DNA from 2 places in the Vibrio sp. 10N.261.51.F12 genome. Region 2 is predicted to be linked to the other one. Evidence: riboswitches for the same ligand, from Rfam matches in the RefSeq annotation. Region 2 holds a riboswitch; the other holds the start of a gene.
What was found. A riboswitch is a leader RNA that binds a small molecule or an ion and turns the genes downstream of it on or off. The one in region 2 is predicted to bind thiamine pyrophosphate.
Positions count from the first base shown of each region.

Region 1 (3,421 bases), on a different contig from region 2:
CAATAACGTTATCCCCGGATAACGCTCTAATACTTTCACTGTTGCAAGACCAAGCATCCAATATACCGCCGGGATGTTTGACATTAAGGTACACACATCCAGGCCGAGCGCGATTCAACATCTCATAAACGGTCGCCTTTCCCATCTTATGCTCATAAAGCAGCGTGTAATCAACACGGCTAGATGGGCTAGATGGGCTAGATGGGCTAGATGCCAAAACATCACTGCTCACAGTAGTTCGATAACCACCACTTACCAATTGAATATCCGACGTTAAGCTTGTCCCTAATTCCACTGCGTCGCTATCAAAACCCGCTACCTTCGCTAAACAAAGAACGGTTTCAATATGGCCTTTAATAAATGGATTGCTGACTGGCAACAGTATTTTCAATGGTAACTCCTACGATTCTTGTTCTGTAATGACTGGGTGGTAAAGTTCAGCGCCAGTAGCCCTGAACTCTGCTGATTTTTGACGCATCCCCTCTAACGGGTCATCGACCAGTTTGATACTGATATCACCTTGAGCTTCTAAGCCTTTTGCGTATTCACGTACCTCTTGTGATATTTTCATTGAACAAAACTTCGGGCCACACATAGAACAGAAGTGGGCAACCTTACCCGATTCCTGTGGCAAGGTTTCATCATGATATTGGCGGGCAGTATCCGGATCGAGAGCTAGATTGAATTGGTCTTCCCAACGAAACTCAAAGCGAGCTTTAGAAAGCGCATTATCTCTAATCTGAGCACCAGGATGCCCTTTGGCAAGGTCAGCGGCGTGAGCGGCAAGCTTATAGGTAATTAGACCTGTTTTTACGTCTTCTTTGTTTGGTAGGCCTAGATGCTCTTTGGGAGTAACATAACAAAGCATGGCGCAGCCATACCAACCAATCATCGCGGCTCCGATACCAGACGTAATATGATCGTATCCTGGTGCAATATCGGTCGTCAGGGGACCTAGCGTATAGAACGGTGCCTCATGACAGTGCTCTAATTGCTCTTCCATATTTTCTTTAATAAGGTGCATAGGCACATGACCTGGGCCTTCAATGATCACCTGGACATCATAATCCCACGCTATTTTAGTTAGTTCACCAAGCGTGCGCAGCTCCGAGAACTGCGCCTCGTCATTGGCGTCGGCAATAGAACCGGGTCTTAACCCATCACCTAAAGACAATGCCACATCATACTTGGCACAGATCTCGCAGATTTCTTTGAAGTTTGTATATAGAAAGCTTTCTGTATGATGGGCTAAGCACCATTTTGCGATGATAGAGCCGCCTCGTGAAACGATACCCGTCACTCGCTTAGCCGTCATGGGTACATATCGAAGAAGCAAACCCGCATGAATCGTGAAGTAATCTACCCCTTGTTCTGCCTGCTCAATTAGCGTGTCTCTCATGACCTCCCATGTTAGATCCTCAGCAATACCATTCACTTTCTCTAGCGCTTGGTACATGGGAACCGTGCCAATAGGAACAGGGCTATTTCGTAATATCCACTCTCGAGTCTCATGAATATTTCGCCCCGTTGATAAATCCATTACCGTATCGCCCCCCCAACGAGTGCTCCAAACAAGTTTTTCGACCTCTTCTTCAATAGACGAAGAAACAGATGAGTTGCCAATATTTGCATTCACCTTCACCAAGAAATTACGACCAATGATCATCGGTTCAGATTCAGGGTGATTGATATTGGATGGGATAATTGCGCGGCCTTCAGCAACTTCTCTTCTAACAAATTCAGGGGTAATTTCTTTCGGTAAATTAGCGCCAAAACTCTGACCTGGATGTTGCTGTGTCAGCATTGCATCTTCAATCTTTTGACGTCCCATGTTTTCACGTATTGCTATGTACTCCATTTCAGGAGTAACAATACCTTGTCGCGCATAATGAAGCTGAGTGACACATGCATCACCTTTGGCTCTGCGAATACGTGGTAGTAAACCATAACGAAGGTCATCTAATGTCTCATCATTAAGGCGTTCTTTGGCAAAAGTAGAAGAGACTCCAGACAACACTTCTGTATCTGAGCGCTCTGCTATCCACTCTTCTCTCAACTTAGGTAAACCTGAATATAGGTCAATAGTATGATTGGGGTCAGTATAGACACCGGAGGTGTCATAGACATGGATAGGTTCATTAGGTTCAAAGACCGGGTTTGCCTTTGAACCACCAACAAGACTATCGGCAAGATGAATGGTCCGCATTGGAACCTGTAAATCACTTCTAGAACCCTGAATATACGTTTTTTCAGAATTTGGATAGGGCGTTACCGACAGGGTGTCGATAAATTGTTTAGCTTCCAGTCTGGTTTGTTTACGAGTCGACATAGCATTTCCTTTATTATCGTATAAAAAAGATAAATGCTTGACGGATATGTGAACACAAGAGGTATCAACAACTATAGCACAACAAAAAATTGCACGAACTATATGATAAAAGAGAGGAATTCCATTCTTTTCTCCTGTTCCCTTCGCAGGTATTAGCCTGATCAGGTTCAACGGATCCCGAATTAACGGTCTCAGCTCTAAAGAGCACTCCGACAAGTATTGAGGCAATCATAAACGAAATTAAATAATAACGCTATTCGCTAAATGTTACATTGTTCAAGTTTTCATCAATAATTGAAAACCAATCCACGCAGCGGAAATACTCAGAACAACATTAAGCAAAACGTTTAGCCCCATTTTAAGAAATGCGCCTTGCTGCATAAGAAGCACGTTATCCATAGAAAAAGTAGAAAATGTTGTTAGGGCTCCCAAGAAACCTAACCCTATTATCTGCCTCCATGGCTCTGCTACCATCAGTTCGGTTTCAAACGCTGCGATAAGTAAACCCATAATGAAAGAACCGATTACATTCACGGTAAGTGTACCGTAAGGAAAGCCTCGACCAAAAAGTGACACACATAGCTCAGAGATCAAATATCGAGAACAAGCACCAAATGCTCCCCCAATAGCGATAAAACCTAAAATTGAAAATTGCCCCATAAACTGAATCCAAATTATAAAAAGATATTTAGCTAATAGTATACGACGAGATGATAATTTCGACACAAGAGTGCGAAATTTATATTTCCACCTTTAGCATATATCTACAACCAAGACGACAATATTTCAAACGTTACAGGCGTCACTTTACGAAGAGAATAATCATTTTCTATAAGCCATTAGCATAAACGATGGCAAAACCTAGACGTTAAAGAAGATAGGCGATAGCTGAACAATTTTATTGGAGAGTCTATTTAAGCAGCGATGAGGAAGATTAGAGTGTATGTACAAATGTAAAAAAGCCCTAGTCTTTCGACTAGGGCTTAGTATAAGTGGCGGAGTGGACGGGACTCGAACCCGCGACCCCCGGCGTGACAGGCCGGTATTCTAACCAACTGAACTACCACTCCGCAGTGGCTTACTCGCTATTGC
Region 1 is NZ_JBFROV010000025.1:28,300-31,720, forward strand. It holds gene AB4405_RS15460 (thiamine phosphate synthase) at 1-391, opposite strand, end outside; gene thiC (phosphomethylpyrimidine synthase ThiC) at 401-2,329, opposite strand; TPP riboswitch at 2,451-2,551, opposite strand; gene crcB (fluoride efflux transporter CrcB) at 2,606-2,989, opposite strand; tRNA gene AB4405_RS15475 (tRNA-Asp) at 3,323-3,399, opposite strand.
Region 1: linked by a shared signal. The riboswitch ahead of thiC (phosphomethylpyrimidine synthase ThiC) and the one ahead of thiD (bifunctional hydroxymethylpyrimidine kinase/phosphomethylpyrimidine kinase) in region 2 are both predicted to bind thiamine pyrophosphate.

Region 2 (3,421 bases):
CGACTCGAATACCAGAAGCGAGCACAGGCAGTGACGCAGGTAAGCGAACATGCCAAAGTTGTTGCCAACGACTGGCACCCATCGTTTGAGCAAGGTCGAGGTAGCCAGTGGGGGTATTGCGAAGTCCGTCGTAACAACAGGTTGTTACTGGGAAGAAGATAATCAACGCCGCCATGACCACTTTAGAAGCGATACCATAGCCAAGCCAAAGCATTAAAATTGGGGCGAGGGCAAAAACGGGAATCGCTTGGCTAGCAATGAGAATAGGTAACAGCCAGCGTTTTAAAGGTTGAAATAACAGCATCTGTAAGGCAAAAAATAACCCCATGCTTAGCCCTAACAACAGGCCAAGTAAGATCTCTTGCGCGGTTACCCAAGTATGTTTAAGTAACACCTCATGACGACTGACGAGTTTACTCGCGACACTTTCTGGTGAAGGTAAAATAAAACTAGGCATATTGAATGCGACTACGATGATTTTCCATAACCCTATAATCACAATCGCACTGATCAACATTCGAGTGACCGCGTTTATGCCCACTCTTTCATTGTCGGAGTGATGCGCAGAATGTGGCGAGTGATGTTTTTCTTTTGAAGGCTGGGCTAATTTAGTCAGAAGTGTCATCTGCTCCCTCCAAACGCTTTAAAATCTGCTGTTGAAGAGCGGCAAACTGTGCATCAATCTCTCTAGGTACCGCTGTCGTCGGGGCGGTAATGGGGAATAGCGCAGCGGGCTTGCCATTCATGACCAAAATCTGATGACCGAGACGAAGCGCTTCTTGTGGATCATGGGTAATCAGCAGTACGGTTTTATCCGCTAGGAGTGAGGCCGCTAAATTTTGCAACTTGTAACGTGTGACTGCATCCAGCGCAGAGAAAGGCTCATCCATTAACACGATGGGCTTATCTTGCATAAGTGTTCTGGCTAGTGCAACCCTCTGCTTTTGTCCGCCAGATAAGGCAGTGATTTTGTCATAAGCCTTGTCTTTCAATCCGACACTAGCCAATAAAAACAAGGCGCGTTCGGTAATCTCTGGGGTGACATTGACCCCCCGTAACCTTGATGCCAAACACACATTGTCGATGACACTCAACCAAGGCATCAATAAATCTTGTTGTGCCATGTACGCAATTTGATGGTGAATACCAGCCTCAGATGATGATGTCAGTTGCCCGGTAAATGTGACTTGGTCATTGAGTAATCCAGCCACGTAACGCAGTAAGGTACTCTTTCCGCACCCGCTAGGTCCAAGGACAGCGGTGCAGCTTCCTGATCCCAAGGTCATGTTTAGGTTGGAAAATATCGGTTGCTCATCCCCTAAATAGGTCAGGGAGGCATTGCACAGCGTAATATCTATCATTACTTCAGCATATAAAAGTGGTTAACTGGGCCGTGTCCCTTGCCAATTGAAAGGGTATCAGCGTGAGAAATAGCCTGTGTGATGTAATGCTTCCCTGACTGGACGGCGTCGTGAAGCGTTTCACCTTGCGCAAGAAATGATGCGATGGCCGAGCTTAATGTACACCCAGTGCCATGCGTGTTGTTGGTGTGAATTCGCGTGGTCTCAAGGCGGGTGACGTCGTTAGCCGTGATCAACAAATCTGTGCTGGTGGATTCTGATTCTAAGTGGCCACCCTTCAACAAAATTGCTGGGGTTTGGAGTGTTCTGAGTCCATCAATCATCTGGTCCATTCCTGCTTCAGATTGCGGAATAGCACAATCAAGTAACGCAGCACCTTCCGGTAAATTGGGTGTGATGACAGTGGCGAGTGGTAATAGCTCGGTTTTTAGGGCGTCGATGGCAGAAGTGGCTAGTAGGAGGTCCCCACTGGTTGCAACCATCACGGGGTCGAGCACAACGTACTGAGGTTGATACTGTTTAAGCTTCTTAGCAACAGATCGAATAATGGCAGTATCCGCTAACATACCTATTTTGACGGCGACCACGTTGAGGTCTGAGAAAACGGCATCTAATTGCGCCTCAATAAAGTCAGGCTCAATACCAAGTATTCCCGAGACACCTTGTGTGTTTTGTGCGGTGAGTGCAGTAATAACAGAGCAGGCGTAACTGCCCGTGGCGGAAATAGCTTTGATATCGGCTTGAATACCTGCGCCACCACCAGAGTCAGATCCAGCAATAGTGAGAACAATAGGGGTAGAAGTTGAAAGGCTTGCCATGAGAGTGCTCCTCGCCGACATAGGAGCGAGCGCATAGCCTGGAGCACAATAGGCTACCGGTAAGCTATGTCGATCAGTTCCCTACGTCAGTGTTAACTGAATCAGGTTCAACGGGTCTCACCTATGGTGATCTCAGCAGTAATGCTCCCCGACTAATGAGAAAACATATTGTTATACAAGCGCCCAATTTTTTCCAGCGTTAAAAACAAACTCTGAATGATGAAGCGTTAAATTGACATGGATTATGGGTGGTGTGGGCGTTTGTTCTGTTTTTTGGTTATTTTCCCCATCATTACGTTGCAAATTATTTGTGCAGAAGATTAAACGTTTTGTGAAAACATGTGCTTCAAGATTCTTTTTTATGAGCGATCACTCGAAGAGCTGTTTAATTTTTAATCGTTAATTATTATCAAGTTCTAATACTGTTCTCGATGCCAATAAGAATTTTTTGGCAGGATTTAGTTTTTCAGGGAATAGAGAATATACCAATGAACAGAATTGTATTGGGTGCTTCGATCCTAACGCTCGCGATGAGTAATGCCTCTTGGGCAGCACCAGCTACACCAGCTATAGACGCTTATGGCTCCAATAATTTGCAGTTTTCGAAAGTACAACTGGCGATGGAAACCGCCGCAGGCTATAGCCAGATGGTTCAATATCAAGATGCCGCGGATATTACTATCAAGTTTAATCAATGGAGCGGAACACCAGGAGACACATATCACGTCTATTTTGATGGGAGCAGGTGGCGACGGGGCCCATCACCGGGAGTCAAACTGCTGCGATCTTCACTTATGCAAAAGGCGGGCGGTATCAAGTTCAGGTAGAAGCTTGTGATGCCAGTGGCTGTTCTAAAAGTAGCTCGATGGAGTTAGTTGTCGCCGATACGGACGGGTCCCATCTGCCACCTTTGGTGATGAATGTGGATCCCAATAACAAGTCCTTTGATACTGACCCCAATACAGTGGTAGGGACCTATTTTGTTGAATGGGGTATTTATGGTCGAGATTTCACGGTTGATAATATTCCTGTTGATAACCTAACGCATATTATCTACGGCTTCATTCCAATTTGTGGGCCGAATGAGTCGGTAAAATCAGTTGGTGGTAACAGCTTTAATGCCCTGCAAACCGCTTGCCAAGGCATGGACGATTATGAGGTCGTGATTCATGATCCTTGGGCCGCTTATCAAAAAAGTTTTTCTCAAGCAGGGCATGATTACAGTTCGCCAATTAAAGGTAA
Region 2 is NZ_JBFROV010000040.1:4,819-8,239, forward strand. It holds gene AB4405_RS21000 (ABC transporter permease) at 1-541, opposite strand, end outside; gene AB4405_RS21005 (ABC transporter ATP-binding protein) at 609-1,361, opposite strand; gene thiD (bifunctional hydroxymethylpyrimidine kinase/phosphomethylpyrimidine kinase) at 1,361-2,179, opposite strand; TPP riboswitch at 2,241-2,340, opposite strand; partial or broken gene AB4405_RS21015 (glycosyl hydrolase family 18 protein) at 2,668-3,421, shown strand, end outside.